Regions from separate parts of the Streptomyces sp. NPDC059679 genome, predicted to be linked through region 4. Evidence: riboswitches for the same ligand, from Rfam matches in the RefSeq annotation. Region 4 holds a riboswitch; each other region holds the start of a gene.
What was found. Region 4 has a riboswitch for cyclic di-AMP ahead of ACFV2X_RS08540 (transglycosylase family protein). Riboswitches for the same ligand answer to the same signal wherever they lie in the genome.
Positions count from the first base shown of each region.

Region 1 (4,193 bases), on a different contig from region 4:
CGAGCTGGAGCGCTGCGGCGCCACTCTGGACGCCCACGCCGACCACCCCGGCGTCCGGGTGTCCCTGGAGGTCCCCGTCTCCCGGCTGCCCAAGGCGCTCGGCCTGCTGGCCGACGCGCTGCGCGCGCCCGCCTTCCCCGAGGGCGAGGTCGAGCGGCTGGTCCGCAACCGCCTGGACGAGATCCCGCACGAGTTGGCCAACCCGGCGCGGCGCGCCTCGATGGCGCTGGCCAAGGAGCTGTTCCCGGCCGAGGCCCGGATGTCCCGGCCGCGCCAGGGCACCCAGGAGACCGTCGAGGGCATCGACGCCGCGGCCGTGCGGGCCTTCTACGAGACGCATGTCCGCCCGTCCACCTCGACCGCCGTGGTCGTCGGCGACCTGGCCGGTGTCGACCTCGACAAGGCGCTGGCCGAATCCCTCGGCGCCTGGACGGGCGGGGCCGCCGAGTCCCGCCCCATGCCGCCGATCACCGCCGACGACACCGGCCGCGTGATCATCGTCGACCGGCCGGGCGCGGTGCAGACCCAGCTGCTCATCGGGCGGATCGGCGCCGACCGCCACGACCGGGTCTGGCCCGCCCAGGTGCTGGGCACCTACTGCCTGGGCGGCACCCTCACCTCCCGGCTCGACCGCGTGCTGCGCGAGGAGAAGGGTTACACGTACGGCGTGCGCGCCTTCGGCCAGGTGCTCCGCTCCGCGGCTCCGGACGCCTCCGGAGGGGCCACGGGCGCCGCGATGCTGGCCATCAGCGGCTCGGTGGCCACCGAGGTCACCGGCCCCGCCCTGGAGGACCTGTGGAAGGTACTGGGCACGCTGAAGGAGGAGGGCCTGACGGACGCCGAGCGCGATGTCGCCGTGCAGAACCTGGTCGGGGTGGCCCCGCTGAAGTACGAGACGGCGGCCGCCGTCGCGGGCACGCTCGCCGACCAGGTCGAGCAGCATCTGCCGGACGACTTCCAGGCGCAGTTGTACGCGCGCCTCGCGGAGACCGGCACGGTGGAGGCGACCGCCGCGGTGGTGAGCGCCTTCCCGACCGACCGGCTGGTCACGGTGCTCGTCGGTGACGCCTCGCAGATCGAGGAGCCGGTCAAGGCGCTCGGCATCGGCGAGGTGCGCGTCATCCAGGGCTGACGGGCCAACAGACCGAGAAACTGACAGATCGACAGGTCGACGGGCCGACCCGACCAGGGAGCAACGGGCCGTCGCCGCAAGGACCCTGGCGCCGCCTCAGGCGCCCGGGTCTCCTTTTGTCGGTCGTTTCCTCGATCGTTTCGTCCGCTTTGTGGCAGAGATTGCTTGTCTGGGTGATCGTGTCTGTGGGGAAACCAACAAAAAAGCGGAACCGTTTGGTGAACGAATGCGATCACGCTTAGCGTCAGTTCGGTTGTCCGCCCGAGACACGCCGCATCCGCGGCACGGGCAACCATCGCCGAGTCCCCGTACGGCGCGAGCCAGGGGAGCCGGGGAACCAACCTCGCCCGTCGCCGCCCGCGGCGCCGGACGGGTGATTCCCAGGGGTGAATCGGACGCCTTCCCCGCGTGGGGGAGGGGCCCGTAGGAGACCTTCCTGCTCCGAACCCGTCAGCTAACCCGGTAGGCGAGAGGAAGGAAAGGAGTGCGCCGGACCATGGCGTTCACCCGTACCGCCGGGAAGCACCGCCGCCCCACCCGGGCCCCCCGCACCACTCGTTCCAACGCCAACCTCGCGGGCATAGCCACGCTGGCCGCCTCCGGTGTGGTCGCCGGCTTCGCCGCCCCCGCCCTCGCGGCGTCGGACGACCCGCGCGGCTTTGAGGACACCGGGCTGCGCCAGGCGGTCGCCATGGACGACCAGCTCGCCGACCAGGTCCAGGCCCAGGCGGAGAGCCAGCAGAGCGCCGCCGAGGAGGCCGCCGCCAAGGCGCAGGCCGAGGCCCAGGCCCGCAAGGAGGCCGCGCGTCAGGCGGCCGAGGCGAAGCGCAAGGCCGAGGCGGCCGCGAAGAAGGCCAAGCAGGAGCGCGAGGCCAAGGAGCGCGCGGCGCGCGAGGCGGAGCGCAAGCGGTTGAACACGTTCGTGTCGCCGATCACCGGCTCGTATCTCTCCACCGGCTACCAGGCGTCCAGCGGCCTGTGGTCGTCCGGCAGCCACACCGGGGTGGACTTCCACGCCTCGTCCGGCACCTCGGTGCACTCCGTCGGCTCCGGCACCGTCGTCGAGGCCGGCTGGGGCGGCGCGTACGGCAACAACATCGTGATCAAGATGAACGACGGCACCTACACCCAGTACGGCCACCTGTCGTCCATCGGCGTCTCCGTCGGCCAGACGGTCACCCCCGGCCAGCAGATCGGCCTGTCCGGCGCCACGGGCAACGTCACCGGCCCGCATCTGCACTTCGAGGCCCGCACCAGCCCCGACTACGGCTCGGACATCGACCCCGTCGCCTACCTGCGCTCGCACGGCGTGAACCTCTGACCACGCCGCCGCACACCTGCCCCTGAACCCGGTCCCCAAGGCCCCGGTCCCGCGGACCGGGGCCTTCGGCGTACTCGCATGGCCGTCCGGGCCATCTGGCTGCCCGGCCGCCCGGCCGCCTGGCCAAAAATATCCATGAAATCTCCGCGCCCATCGGAAATTCCAGCTGTTTAGAATAGAGTCGTTGAACACGCGTCAATCGGCTGCGTTTCGCGGAGATTAAGGCGGAGGTTCAACAATGCGGGACCGGAAGTGAGCGGCGATACGACCGAGATGCCGGGCGGTCGCCGGATTTCGGCGCACGCGGTGTGTACGGCGATCCGCGACGACATCGTCTCCGGCACCTTCGCGCCCGGCAGCCGGCTGATCGAGGAATTCCTCGCCCGGCGCTACGGCGTCTCGCGCGTGCCCGTGCGCGAGGCGCTGCGCACCCTGGAGTCGGAAGGCTTTGTGACCACCCGCAGACACGCGGGAGCATGCGTCGCGGAGCCGTCCGAGCGGGAGGCCGCCGACCTGCTGGACATCCGCGCGCTGCTGGAGCCCCTGGGGGCCGCCCGGGCCGCCCAGCGGCGCAGCGAGGCGCATCTGAAGGTGTTGCGCGGCCTGGTCAGGCTCGGCCAGGAGCGGGCCCGGCGCGGGCAGTTGGGTGAGCTGAGGCCGCTCGGCGACTGGTTCCACGAGACGTTGGCCCAGGCATCCGGCAGCCCGAGTCTGGCCGGGCTGCTGGTGCAGCTGAGGCGCAAGATCGCCTGGGTGTATGCGGTGGAACCGGCCCACAGGCCGGGGCCGTCCGCCCCGGGCACCACCCTGCGCTCCGACTTCTCGCTGCGGGCCGTGGCGTCCTGGGACGAGCACGGCGCGCTGGTCGACGCGGTGGCGCGCGGCGACGCCGACCGCGCGCGGGCGCTGGCCGCGGCGCATGCCGAGCGCTCGATGTCGGAATACCGGCTGCGTCGCCCCGTCCGTGTGAGGAGTTCGAAACATTCCGTAAACACGGCGGGCGTCCGGAATTAACAGCGGCCCCGTATACAACTTCTAAGAATTGCCGCCGGTGTGTCGCGGCCGTGGATTTCCGCGGCCGCGTATTTCGCGTTCCCGTATTGCGTAGCCCGGTATTCGTTTTCGTATCGCGTTGGATAAACAGTGCGGCCGCGGTCCCCTGTCATGGGTCACCGCGGCCGCGCCGTGTGAATTTATTGGGCGGAGCCAGTCAGACGGTCTCCGGAAGCTCCTCCAGCCCCTCCGCGACCAGCTTGGCCAGGCGGTCGAGCGCGACCTCCGCGTCGTCCGACGCGGAGGCCAGGACGACCTCCTCGCCGCCCTGGGCGCCCAGGCCGAGCACGGCGAGCATGGAAGCGGCGTTGACCGGGGTGCCGTCCGCCTTGGCGATCGTGATGGGGACGCCGGCGGCGGTGGCCGCCCGGACGAAGATCGACGCGGGGCGGGCGTGCAGGCCCTCGGCCCAGCCGATGTTGACGCGGCGCTCAGCCATGGTGTTGCCCTTCAGGTGCGGGGTTGCCGTTGTCTAGACCAATATCATACGGGCGTGCGTGTCTGGGTCTGTCCGGAACGGTGTCCGAGTAGGCCCGGCCATGCCCGTACAGGTCCGATTATGGACTTTCCCTCGACACCTCCCCGTAACGCAAGGGTGTCCGCCATTCGGACGTCCGGATCCATGTCCGCCCGGGCCGTAGTCTTGGCCGCATGCGGCAGCCGTCCGACACCCACGCCTACCCGGCC
Region 1 covers NZ_JBHWES010000085.1:4,393-8,585, forward strand. The annotation lists gene ACFV2X_RS48740 (M16 family metallopeptidase) at 1-1,132, shown strand, start outside; cyclic di-AMP (ydaO/yuaA leader) riboswitch at 1,419-1,616, shown strand; gene ACFV2X_RS48745 (M23 family metallopeptidase) at 1,629-2,453, shown strand; gene ACFV2X_RS48750 (GntR family transcriptional regulator) at 2,727-3,467, shown strand; gene ACFV2X_RS48755 (HPr family phosphocarrier protein) at 3,664-3,945, opposite strand; gene ACFV2X_RS48760 (GNAT family N-acetyltransferase) at 4,158-4,193, shown strand, end outside.
Region 1: it holds a riboswitch for cyclic di-AMP, as region 4 does, so the genes downstream of both, ACFV2X_RS48745 (M23 family metallopeptidase) here and ACFV2X_RS08540 (transglycosylase family protein) in region 4, are expected to answer to the same signal.

Region 2 (4,193 bases), on a different contig from region 4:
TGTACTGCCGCATCGGGTACGCGAGGGCCACCACGAGCGAGCAGACGACCAGGGCGAGCAGCGCGGCCCGGCCGGTGAGCCGGCTGCGGCGGCGTCGGATGCGGGCGCGGTAGACCCGGGCGGCGGCGTGCTCGCCGAGCGCCCTGAGCCTGGTCGCGGTGGAGAACCGATCCCGATCCGCCGGCACGTCGCCTCCCCGGTCGTGACTTCGCTACGTACGCCGTCCCCGGCCACGGTACGGGACCGTGGCCGGGGACGTGCGTCAGGCTCGGCGGAGCTCAGCCCTTGAGGACCGCGCCCTTGAACCGCGGGAAGGCGGAGCGGCCCGCGTACACCGCCGCGTCGTCGAGGATCTCCTCGATGCGCAGCAGCTGGTTGTACTTGGCCACGCGCTCGGAGCGGGCGGGGGCACCGGTCTTGATCTGGCCGCAGTTGGTGGCGACGGCCAGGTCCGCGATGGTGACGTCCTCGGTCTCGCCGGAGCGGTGCGACATCATGCACTTGAAACCGTTGCGCTGGGCGAGCTCGACGGCGTCCAGGGTCTCGGTCAGCGAGCCGATCTGGTTGACCTTGACCAGCAGCGCGTTCGCGGTGTTGCTCTCGATGCCGCGGGCCAGCCGCTCCGGGTTGGTGACGAACAGGTCGTCGCCGACCAGCTGGACCTTGTCACCGAGCTGGTCGGTGATCGTCTTCCAGCCGTCCCAGTCCTCCTCGTTCAGCGGGTCCTCGATGGAGACCAGCGGGTACGCGTCGACCAGCTCGGCGTAGTACGCGGTCATCTCGGCGGCGCTGCGGGTCTGGCCCTCGAAGGTGTAGGCGCCGTCCTTGTAGAACTCGGAGGCGGCCACGTCGAGCGCCAGCGCGATGTCCTGGCCCGGCTGGTAACCGGCCTTCTTGATCGCCTCGACGATCAGGTCCAGGGCGTCGCGGTTGGAGTTCAGGTTCGGGGCGAAGCCGCCCTCGTCGCCGAGGCCGGTGGACAGGCCCCGCTCCTTCAGCACGGACTTCAGGGTGTGGTAGACCTCGGTGCCCCAGCGCAGCGCCTCGGAGAAGGACTCGGCGCCGATCGGCGCGATCATGAACTCCTGGATGTCCACGTTGGAGTCGGCGTGCGAGCCGCCGTTGAGGATGTTCATCATCGGGACCGGCAGCAGGTGGGCGTTGGGGCCGCCCAGGTACCGGAAGAGCGGGAGGTCGGAGGCCTCGGAGGCGGCGTGCGCGACCGCGAGCGAGACACCGAGGATCGCGTTGGCGCCGAGCGAGGACTTGTCCGGGGTGGCGTCCAGGTCGAACATCGCCTGGTCGATCAGGCGCTGCTCGGTGGCGTCGTAGCCGACGAGCTCCGGACCGATCTGCTCGATGACGGCCAGGACGGCCTTCTCGACGCCCTTGCCGCCGTAACGGCTCTTGTCGCCGTCGCGGAGCTCAAGGGCCTCGAAGGCACCGGTCGAGGCACCGGAAGGCACGGCGGCACGGCCGGTGCTGCCGTCGTCGAGGCCGACCTCGACCTCGACCGTGGGGTTGCCTCGCGAGTCGAGGATCTCGCGAGCTACGACGACGTCGATGGACGACACGAGGATCTCCTTCATATGGGTCTGTCTCTGCGGCACGAGCCTAACGGGCCCGGAGGGCCCACCCGACGAAGCCCCGGCGGGGCGCGCCTCGCGTGGGGGGCGGCGCACCCGGCCGGGGCCGATTTCGCGGGGTGCCGGGATGGGGGGAAGCCCGGCAGCCGGGGTGGGGGGAGGCCCGGCGGGATGGGTCAGGAGAGGTGGAGTTGCTGGCCCGGGAAGATGAGGTTGGCGTCCTCGACGATGTCCTTGTTCAGCTCGAAGAGCTTCTTCCAGCCGCCGTCGACGTGGTGCGCATCGGCGATCTTGGAGAGGGTGTCGCCGGACTTGACCTTGTACTCGCCGTCGCCCTTCTTGATCGCGTGGCGGGCGTGCCCGCGCCCGGCGTGCTCGCTCTCCTCGCGGGGCTGCGCCTTCGGCTTGGCGGGCTGCGCGGGCTTGGCCGTCTCGGCCGGCTGGGCGGGCTTGGCGGCCGGCTTCGAGGGCTGGGTGGTGGAGGTGGAAGGCGTCGGGGTGCCGGTGGTGGTCAGGCCCGTGCCGCACACCGGCCAGGCGCCCTTGCCCTGTCCGGCCAGGACCTTCTCGGCTATCTGGATCTGCTGGTCCTTGGTGGCCAGGTCGGCGCGGGCCGCGAAGGAGGTGCCGCCGTACGCGGCCCAGGTGGAGTTGGTGAACTGGAGGCCGCCGTAGAAGCCGTTGCCGGTGTTGATCGACCAGTTGCCGCCGGACTCGCACTGCGCGACCGCGTCCCACTGGGCGGTGGTCGCGGCCGAGGCGGAGGTGGCCCCCAGGAGCGGTGCGGCGACGGCCGCACCAGCGACGCCGGCGAGCGCGGCGATGCGGGTGACCTTGGAGGGACGGCGGTGCTTACCCTTGTCGTTACGCATGTTCGTTCCTCACCGACGCCTACGAGGTGAGCTGTCGGGTTCGGACTGTGAGTTGCCCGGCCGGATGCGGCTGACCGCACCCTGGCTTCACCCCGAGCCGAACGGGCCCGTCTCCGGGCCGCCACGGCGCCTACCTTGGTTCCCCCGCTCCTGCCTTCGGCGCAAACGCGTCGGTTTCCCCCCGACCGCCGGCAGGACTCGGCGTGACGATCGACGGTGCCCGCGGTGGCGAGCGGAAAGACGTTAAACACACCTTCCGATGAGGTTCAAACCCCGACATCCCAGCGAATGAGGCCGTATCCGCACCCAGCCATCCCACATCTACGCAGGTGAGGCCGGGTGCGGAAAGATCGGACAGCAGGCGCACGCCGGGCGATGTGACGAGATGTATGTCTCACCGTCGCCAGATCGGGCAATTCACCCCGAACTACCGCTACCTGGCGCTGAGATCGAGACGCTGACCAGGGTGAACAAGGTCCACGTCGATTCCGATGAGGGATTCATCGGCCCCGTAGAGCTCGGACACCCCTCCGTCCACCTTCTGGCCGTCCTGGTCGTCCGTGACGTCTGACGCATCGTCACCGCCGCGCACGCTGTAGTCCTCGCGACCGAGGGGCTGAAGGGGGATCTCGGTGCGCTCCGCGTCGTCGCGCGAGGCGTGGCGGCCCGAGGACCGGGTGTCGTCGCCCGCCGCACCCGCGGAGCCCTGCTCGCGGGCGTCGGGCGCGCCGCGGTGGCGGCCGGTGGGGGAGGCGGCGGAGTCCTCGCCCTTCGCGTCGCGGTCGGAGCGCTCGTCGCCCTTACCGGACGCGGAGCCGTCCTCGTCGCGGGACGTTTCGCCGGAATCGCCGGACTTCCCACCCTTTTCACCGGACTTGTCGTCGGGGGTGGCAGAGGGATCCGACTTACCGGCCTTGTCGGATGTGCCGGAATCTTCCGAACCACCGGAACCATCAGAGCCGTCCGACTGATCGCCCCGGCTGGAGTTATCGGACGATTCACCCGTATCGGAGCCGCCGATCCCCGTCGGCTCCTTCGCCTCTTTGGACTCGGGCGTGCCCTTGCCGTCGGGGTTCACGTCCAGTAGGTCGCCGAGGCCGCCGAGCCCGGCGTCCAGCGCACAGCTCGGCCAGGCGTCCGGGCCGCGGTCGGCGAGGATCGCCTGGGCGATGGCTATCTGCTGGGAGCGGCTGGCGAGGTCGGGGCGCGGGGCGTACTGCTGGCCGCCGTACTTCCTCCACATGTCCAAGGTGATCTGCAGACCGCCATAGAAGCCATTGCCTCCGTTGGCGCTCCACATCCCGCCGCTCTCGCATTCGGCGACGCGGTCCCAGGTCTGGGTGGCGTCCGCGGCCTGGGCGCCGACGGCGCCGAAGAGCGGCATGGCGATGCTCGCACCCGTCACCCCCGCTGCGACCACGATTGCCGGAGCCTGACGGGGGCGGCGGTGTCGACCGTTCCCGGAGCGCATGCGTTCTGCCTCTCGTGTGGCGGCTGAGTCGTCGGTTGAACATAGCGACGCCATCCGATCATCACAAGCAGATGTATCCCAGGTCACGCAGTGATCACGCCGTTGACGTTATGTCACATATGCCGGGCGCCAAGGGCGTTTACCAGGTGATCGGGCCCCAGGTCACCGGCAGTTCGCGCAGCCCGCGCATGATCAGACCGCCGCGTCGGCGGATCTCTTCCGGCTCCACCGCGAGCCGCAGATCGGGCAGACGCCGCAGCAGGG
Region 2 covers NZ_JBHWES010000023.1:41,169-45,361, reverse strand. The annotation lists gene ACFV2X_RS24160 (septum formation initiator family protein) at 1-187, opposite strand, end outside; gene eno (phosphopyruvate hydratase) at 279-1,574, opposite strand; gene ACFV2X_RS24150 (transglycosylase family protein) at 1,763-2,458, opposite strand; cyclic di-AMP (ydaO/yuaA leader) riboswitch at 2,460-2,630, opposite strand; gene ACFV2X_RS24145 (transglycosylase family protein) at 2,892-3,878, opposite strand; gene ACFV2X_RS24140 (cytochrome P450) at 4,069-4,193, opposite strand, start outside.
Region 2: it holds a riboswitch for cyclic di-AMP, as region 4 does, so the genes downstream of both, ACFV2X_RS24150 (transglycosylase family protein) here and ACFV2X_RS08540 (transglycosylase family protein) in region 4, are expected to answer to the same signal.

Region 3 (4,193 bases), on a different contig from region 4:
CTGCGCATCGTCGACCGGGTCAGATACAGCCGCTCGCGCGCCCGCGTGATGCCGACGTACGCCAGCCGCCGCTCCTCCTCCAGCTCCTTCGTCTGGCCGAGCGCGCGCATATGCGGGAAGACCCCGTCCTCCATGCCGCTGAGGAAGACCACCGGGAACTCGAGGCCCTTGGCGGTGTGCAGCGTCATCAGCGTGATGACCCCGGCGCCCTCGGTGTCGTCGTCGGGGATCTGGTCGGAGTCGGCGACGAGCGCGACCTGCTCCAGGAACTCCGCGAGCGTGCCCGGGTTCTCCTCGCCGCGCTCCTGCTCGTACTCCAGGGCGACGGCCGCCAGCTCCTGGAGGTTTTCGATACGGGTCTCGTCCTGCGGGTCCGTGGACGCCTGGAGCTCCGCCAGATAGCCCGTGCGCTCCAGCACCGCCTCCAGCACGGTGGCCGGTCCGGCGCCCGACTCGGCGATCGTGCGCAGCTCCTCCATCAGCACGTTGAACCGCTTGACCGCGTTGGCCGAGCGGGCCGCCATGCCGTACGCCTCGTCGACGCGGCGCAGCGCCTGCGGGAAGGTGATCTTCTCGCGCAGCGACAGCGCGTCGATCATCGCCTCGGCGCGCTCGCCGATGCCGCGCTTGGGCACGTTCAGAATCCGGCGCAGCGGGACGGTGTCCTCCGGGTTGGCCAGCACCCGCAGATACGCGAGGACGTCGCGGACCTCCTTGCGCTCGTAGAAGCGCACACCGCCGACGACCTTGTACGGCAGCCCGACCCGGATGAAGACCTCTTCGAAGACACGGGACTGCGCGTTGGTCCGGTAGAAGACGGCCACGTCGCCGGACCTGGCGTCGCCCGCGTCCGTCAGCCGGTCGATCTCGTCGGCGACGAACTGGGCCTCGTCGTGCTCGGTGTCGGCCACATAGCCGGTGATGGTCGCCCCGGCACCGGCGTCGGTCCACAGGTTCTTCGGGCGCCGGTTCTCATTGCGCTCGATGACGGCGTTGGCCGCGCTGAGGATCGTCTGGGTGGACCGGTAGTTCTGCTCCAGGAGGATGGTCGTGGCGTCCGGATAGTCCTCCTCGAACTGGAGGATGTTACGGATCGTGGCGCCCCGGAAGGCGTAGATCGACTGGTCGGCGTCGCCCACCACGCACAGCTCGGCGGCCCCGATTCCCTCGCCGTCACCGCCGCCCTCGGCGGAGGTCGCCGGGCCCGGGCCCACCAGCTCGCGCACCAGCGTGTACTGCGCGTGGTTGGTGTCCTGGTACTCGTCGACCAGGACATGGCGGAAGCGGCGGCGGTAGTGCTCGGCGACATCGGGGAATGCCTGGAGCAGATTGACCGTCGTCATGATGATGTCGTCGAAGTCGAGGGCATTGGCCTCGCGCAGCCGCGACTGGTACATCACATACGCCTCGGCGAGCGTCTTCTCGAAGCCGTCCGAGGCCTGTCCGGCGAAGGTCTCCTCGTCGATGAGCTCGTTCTTCAGGTTGGAGACCTTGGCGCTGAAGGACTTGGGCGGATACCGCTTCGGGTCGAGGTCCAGATCCCGGCAGACCAGCGCCATCAGCCGCTTGGAGTCGGCCGCGTCGTAGATCGAGAAGGAGGAGGTGAAGCCGAGCTTCTTGGACTCCCGGCGCAGGATGCGCACACAGGCGCTGTGGAACGTCGACACCCACATGGCGTTCGCACGCGGGCCGACCAGCTCCTCGACCCGCTCCTTCATCTCGCCCGCGGCCTTGTTGGTGAAGGTGATGGCGAGGATCTGGCCGGGGTGCACGCCGCGCGCGCCGAGCAGATACGCGATGCGGTGGGTGAGCACCCGGGTCTTGCCGGACCCGGCGCCCGCGACGATCAGCAGCGGCGAGCCGGTGTGCACCACGGCGGCCCTCTGCTGCTCGTTCATCCCCTCCAGGAGCGTGGCCGTATCCACCGCGGGGCGCGCCGCGCCGTCGCGGTAGTACGCCTCCCTGGGGGCGGGCGCGTCGAACTTCCCGTCGAAGAGGTCGTTCGGGACGTCCTCAGCGGCGGGCCCGCCGTCGTCCTCGGGCGGCGGGGGCTCCTCGTCCGAGGGCCCGAGGTCCGCCAGGAAGCTGTCATCAAAGAGGCTGCTCATCGCTCACCGAGTCTAGGGCGCCGCACTGACAGCGTATGCGCGGAAGTCACGAAACGGTTTCGGGACAATTCGAACATCAGCCTTCACACGAGCCCCACAAGACCACTACCGTCCTCCATCAGGCGGTCCGGAACCCGTCGGCGACCACGTCGGCACGGGCTGTCTCCGCCGAGTCCGGCCCCGCCGCGAGGCAGCCGGAGCCGGGGACCCCCACGTACCACTGGGGTGAATCGGTCCAGCGCGGCGACGCCAGCCGTCCGCCGCCCGGACCGTAGGGCAACCTTCCGACGCCCGAACCCGACAGCTAACCCGGTAGGCGGTCCACGGAAGGAGTCGCCTCCCTTGGCGTCGCACCGCAAGCCGCGGACCCGAATACTGGACTCGGCCACCGGCCGCCGCACCGCCGTCGGGGTCACCACGGCCGCCCTCGCCTCCGTCACCCTCCTCTCCCAGACGGCGAGCGCCGAGCCCGGTAAGCCCAAGCCAACGGTCGAAGAGGTCAAGAAGAAGGTCGACACGCTCTACCACCAGGCCGAATCCGCGACCCAGGCATACAACGCCGCCAAGGAGCGCACGGGCGAGCAGCGCGCCAAGGTCGACCGGCTGCTGGACAGCGTCGCCAAGCGCACCGAGAAGCTGAACGAGGCACGGCGCAAGCTTGGCAGCTATGCGGCGGCGCAGTACCGCAGCGGCGGCATGGCCAACAGCACCGCGACCCTGCTGTTCGCCAAGGACCCGCGGGACATCTTCGACCAGTCCCATCTGATGGACCGGCTGTCCGGCGAGCAGAAGCAGGCCGTCGACGACTTCCTGTCGCAGCAGGCCAAGGCCGCCAAGGAGCGTACGAAGGCCGGCGAGAGCCTGGCGTCGCTGACCCGGTCGCAGCAGCAGCTGAAGACCAGGAAGAAGACCGTCCAGGGCAAGCTCACCCAGGCCCGTGAGCTGCTGTCGAAGCTGACCGTCGAGGAGAAGGCGCGGCTGGCGGCGATCGAGAAGAAGAAGGAAGAGGAGGCCCGGCGCAAGGCGGCGGAGCTGGCCCAGCAGCAGCGGGAGGCGGCGGCCAAGCGGGCGCAGGAGGAGGCGGCGAAGCGGCGGCAGGAGCAGGCGAGCTCCTCCGACTCGTCGAGCTCCTCCGGTTCCTCGGGATCGTCCGGGACCTCGGGATCTTCCAGCTCCTCGGGGTCCTCCAGCTCGACCTCCACCAAGGCCGACAAGGCCATCGCCTTCGCCCAGGCGCAGATCGGCAAGCCGTACGTCTGGGGCGCGACCGGCCCCAACTCCTACGACTGCTCGGGGCTCACCCAGGCCGCCTGGAAGGCCGCCGGGGTCTCACTGCCGCGCACCACCTGGGACCAGGTGAAGGTCGGCACGCGCGTGTCGACCGCCAACCTCCAGCCGGGCGACCTCGTCTTCTTCTATGACGACATCAGCCATGTCGGCATCTATATAGGCGACGGAATGATGATCCACGCCCCGAAGCCGGGCGATGTGGTCAAGAAGGCACCGATCACCGAGATGCCGATCTACGGCAGCGTCCGCCCGGCCGCCTAGCGGCTTTCCCGCCTCCCCGGGCCCCGAAAGACCCGGGGAGGCAGTTGCGCGGCTCAGGTGCCGGGCTTGCGGCCGTAGACGTATACGTCGTCGCCGTTGCGCAGCAGGCTCCAGTACTTCTTGGCGTCGCCCTTGCGCATGTTGACGCAGCCGTGGGAGCCCGGCGGCGACCACACGCTGCCCGCGATGGAGTGGAAGGCCTGGCCGCCGTCGAAGAACTGGCTGTACGGCATCGCGACGTCGTAGAGCGTCGACCAGTGGTCGATGTCCCGCCAGTAGACCTTCTTCAGCCCGCCCCGGGTCTCATACCGGTCGCGGCCGGTGCGCACCGGCACCGGGCCGAACTTCAGCCGTGAGCCGTCCTGGATCCAGCTCAGCTGGCGGGTGAGGTCCACACAGGCGATACGGCCCTTGTTGGTGGGGCACTTTCTCGCCTTGTTCGGGTTGTGCCCGGCCGCCTTCTGCGAGTTGATCAGCTTCATCACGCCCCAGGTGACCGGCCCCGCATAGCCGATCGTGGGGCTGATCCCGTGG
Region 3 covers NZ_JBHWES010000048.1:52,042-56,234, forward strand. The annotation lists gene pcrA (DNA helicase PcrA) at 1-2,108, opposite strand, end outside; cyclic di-AMP (ydaO/yuaA leader) riboswitch at 2,265-2,443, shown strand; gene ACFV2X_RS37235 (NlpC/P60 family protein) at 2,451-3,659, shown strand; gene ACFV2X_RS37240 (L,D-transpeptidase) at 3,713-4,193, opposite strand, start outside.
Region 3: it holds a riboswitch for cyclic di-AMP, as region 4 does, so the genes downstream of both, ACFV2X_RS37235 (NlpC/P60 family protein) here and ACFV2X_RS08540 (transglycosylase family protein) in region 4, are expected to answer to the same signal.

Region 4 (4,193 bases):
TAAGAGCGGGGTCTCCCTGTAGTAGGGGGTGAGTCATGATCTTCGTCGACCGCGTGGACGCCGGGCGGCGGCTGGCGGCCCGGCTGTCCCCCCTGAGCGGCGAGGACCCCGTGGTGCTCGGGCTGCCGCGGGGCGGGGTGCCGGTGGCCTTCGAGGTGGCGCGGGAGCTGAAGGCGCCCCTGGACGTGATCATCGTCCGCAAGCTCGGCGTCCCCTTCCACCGTGAGCTGGGCTTCGGCGCCATCGGCGAGGGCGGGGTGCGGGTGGTGCACGACGCGATCGTACGGATGAGCCGGGCGCGCAAAGAGGAGCTTGAGGAGGTGGAGCGAACCGAGGAAGAGGAGCTCGCACGGCAGGCGCGGCGGTTCCGGCGCGACCGGCCGCGGGTCGCGGTCGGCGGCCGGACGGTGATCGTCGTGGACGACGGGATCGCCACCGGTGCCACGGCACGGGCGGCCTGCCGGGTCGCCCGGGCCCAGGGCGCGGCCCGGGTGGTGCTGGCGGTCCCGGTCGCGCCGCCGGACGCGGCCGAGGCGCTGCGGCAGGACGCGGACGACGTGGTGTGTCTGTCCACCCCCGCGGAGTTCTCGGCGGTCGGCGAATGGTACGAGGACTTCTCCCAGACCAGCGACGCCGAGGTCGTGGAGCTGCTCTCCCGGTCGACCGGGATGCCGGGTCAGGCGCATCCTGGTAAATGAAGCAGGAGGTGATGACCGCGATGGAGACGATCGTGGGATGCGACATCGAAATGGAGTTCCGTGAGCTCGGACCCCTGACCGAGGCGGTCGTCCGGCTGAGGATGCACGACGGGACCGAGATCCTGGCACAGGGCCGGGCCAACCGGAATCCCGACGACCCGGCGCAGCCGCGGGTCGGCGAGGAGATCGCGGCGGCGCGTGCGCTGAACAACCTCGCTCACCGGCTGATCTCGAAGGCGGGCGGTGACATCGAGGAGGTCACGCACGCGAAGGCACATCTGGTGATGTAGGGCGGGTCTGCCGCGGCACCGCGCCGCGGCAGAGCACCCTTCGCTCACACACCTCTCAGATCTGGACGCCCTTGGACCGGAGATAGGCGAGCGGGTTGACATCCGAGCCGTAGTCGGGGCCGGTGCGCACCTCGAAGTGCACATGCGGTCCGGTCACGTTGCCGGTCGCCCCGGACCGGCCGATCTGCTGGCCGGCGGACACCGTCTGGCCGACGTGGACGGTCAGTGCCGACATGTGCGCGTACTGGCTGTACATGCCGTCGGGGTGGCGCAGCACGACCTGGTAGCCGTACGCACCGCCCCAGCCCGCGGCGACCACCTCGGCCGAGCCCACGGCGCGCACCTGGGTGCCGGTGGCGACGGGGAAGTCGACCCCGGTGTGGTGGCCGCTGGACCAGTTGCTGCCGGAGATGCCGTAGGCGGTGCCGACGGCGTGGCTGGCGACGGGCGAGGTGAAGGATGCCGACGAGGAGGACGAGTGCGCCGCCGAGCCGGACTTCTTCTTGGCGCGCTCGCGGGCCTTGTTGGCCTGCTCGACTCGCTGCTTGGCCGCCTGCTCGGCGCGCTGCTTGGCCTGTTCGGCCTGTTCGGAGCGGTGCTTGCCCTGGTCCGTGCGCTCGGGTTGGGGGTGGGTCTGGCGCGGCTGCGTGGCGGGGGACCGGCTTGTGTCGAGGGCGAGTTTCTGGCCGGGGTAGATCAGGTCCGGGTCGCCGCCGATGACGCGGCGGTTGGCCTCGTAGAGCCGCTGCCAGCCGCCGTCCACATCCCGTGCGTCGGCTATCCGGGACAGGGTGTCGCCGCCGACCACCGTGTACGAGGAGCCGGAGGGTCTGGTGGCTGCCGCGCTCTGGTCGACGGCCTTGGTGGTGGCCTTGGGCGCGGCTTCCGGAGCGGACTCGGTCTTGGGAGTGGCCTTGGGGGTGGCTTTCGGAGTCGCTTTGGGGGCGGCCTTGGGGGCGGTCTGGGTCTGGGCGCGGCCGCTCGCGGTGCCGGGGGTGACATCCGCGGGCCGGCCGCCGCGGGTCAGCCCCGCCTTGACCGAGCAGACCGGCCAGGCGCCGGGGCCCTGGGCGTCGAGGACCTTCTCGGCGATGGCTATCTGCTGGTCCTTGGAGGCCAGATCGGCCCGGGGAGCGAAGGACGTCCCGCCGTACGCCTGCCAGGTGGACTGTGAGAACTGGAGGCCGCCGTAGTAGCCGTTCCCGGTGTTGATGCTCCAGTTGTCGGTGGACTCACACTCCGCCACCTTGTCCCAGGTGTCGACGGAGGCGGCGTTCGCCTGGCCGACGCCTATGAGGGGCAGTGCCACGCCGGCGCCGCCCGCGGTGAACGCGAGCGAGGCGCGGGAGACGCGGCGGGGCCGAGGCCGTCGGTGACGTCCGCGTGCAGCCATTGAGCTCATCCTCTCCTGACGCCTGCGAGGTGAGCTGTCGGGTTCGGGCGGGAGCTGCCCGGCCGCGCCGTTCCCGGTGCCCCCGGCACCGTGGCGCGACTTCACCCCTAGCCGTCCCGCCCGACACAGCGCGGCACGGCGCCTACCTGGTTCCCCCGCTCCTGCCGTGACAGGTCGTCGTGTCACTCCTCCGCCACGGCAGGACTCGGCGCTCCGGCGAGGGAGAGACCCGTGCATGGAATGCGCCGGGTGCGGCACAGTAAACACATGGTTTAGGTCACGACAAGGTCTCGACGGACCTGTGTCCGGAAATCGATCACGGTGATGATGAACTGTGATCCGCGTCACCACTTTGCGGATGGGGTGATTGTGACACGGAATCCGCAATGCCGAATTACCCCTGTTATGTGATTAATGCCGCCGCAGACATAAGGACGCCGACCGGGGGAAGAGGAGTCGAAGGGGAATGGACGGGGAAAGTCGGGGCACTCGGCGCGGCGGCTGACGAGCCGCCGGATGCCCGACCCACAGGAGGTTGCCCATGGCTCAGCGGTACGGCGGGACGCCCGCGAGGCGTCGACCGCCGGTCTTATCCGTATCCGTACTGGTCATCGGCGCGCTGGCCGCGGTCACCGCCTGCGGCGCCGACGAGGACTCCGGGGCGCCCGCGCCGCCCGGCGCCGCGGGTGCGTCACATTCGGCCGCGAGCGCCGGCCGGCCCGGCGCCGCCGAACCCGGCGGGCGCGCGCATGACTCCGGCCGGGCCTCGACCCCCGCGAAGGCGCCGAGCGCGGCCAAGCCGTCCGTCGCCACCGAGGGTGCCTCCGGTGCCCCGCCCGCCGCGCGCCGCATCTGCGCCCGGGATCAGCTGAAACTGTCCGTCGGCCGGATGGATATCGGCGCGGGCAATGTCTATGTTCCCCTGGCCTTCACCAATACCGGTGAGGCCAGTTGCACGCTGACGGGCTTTCCGGGCGTTTCCCTGCTCGACACCCCCGGCACGGCTATCGGCGACCCCGCCGCCCGCCGAGGACCGGCGCGGCCCACGGTCGTCCTGAAACCTGGCGACAGCGCCTACGCGAGTCTGCACACCCTCAACAAAGGCCTGTCCGACAAGCCCTGTTGGCGGACCGCGTCCGAAATTCGCGCCTACCCGCCGGACTCCTACCGCTCCATGAAGACGTCGGCGCGCTCCCTCCAGGTCTGCGGTGAAGTATTCGAAGTCACCGCCCTCGAGCCGGGCTCCCAGCCCTGACCCGGAGCGCCACGGCCGGGCGCGGAACCGCAGCCCCCGCCCGTGCCCGACCGGACGCGCCGGAAATGAATTGGCCGGGAAGCGCGGCCACCTGACGCCCCCGGGTGTCCCAAAATCTTGATGGGCCCGACACCCACTGGCCCCTTTCGCCCTTCCGCAATCATTATCGGGTGGGCCACCATGTGAAGAGGCCTCGCCTGAGCCGGCGCGGAGCGTCTAGAGGGGACGATGTCATGGAGCGAGCGGCCACGGGGGTCGAGACGGAGTTGGTGGACCTCTCGGGAACAACGCTCGAAGAACTGGGCGACAGTGAGGAGTTCACTGTCGCGACCCAGCGGTTGCTCGATCTCGTACAGTGCCCGCCGACACTCGCGAACGCGGCTTCGTCGGGAGCCGGCTGTTGATGGAATCCCGGCGTGGAACGACAGCATTCACCCCACCAAGAAAGGCGGCCATGCCGGCGGACTATTCAGCTGGCCCTCCCTCCCCTCTCCCGACCCCGCACCGCAGCCGCCCGCCCGCCGCGCCCCCGATGAGCCGCCACCACCGACTGTCCA
Region 4 covers NZ_JBHWES010000005.1:119,284-123,476, forward strand. The annotation lists partial or broken gene ACFV2X_RS08530 (phosphoribosyltransferase) at 36-677, shown strand; gene ACFV2X_RS08535 (dsRBD fold-containing protein) at 719-988, shown strand; gene ACFV2X_RS08540 (transglycosylase family protein) at 1,044-2,381, opposite strand; cyclic di-AMP (ydaO/yuaA leader) riboswitch at 2,387-2,568, opposite strand; gene ACFV2X_RS08545 (DUF4232 domain-containing protein) at 2,923-3,636, shown strand; gene ACFV2X_RS08550 (HEXXH motif domain-containing protein) at 4,169-4,193, shown strand, end outside.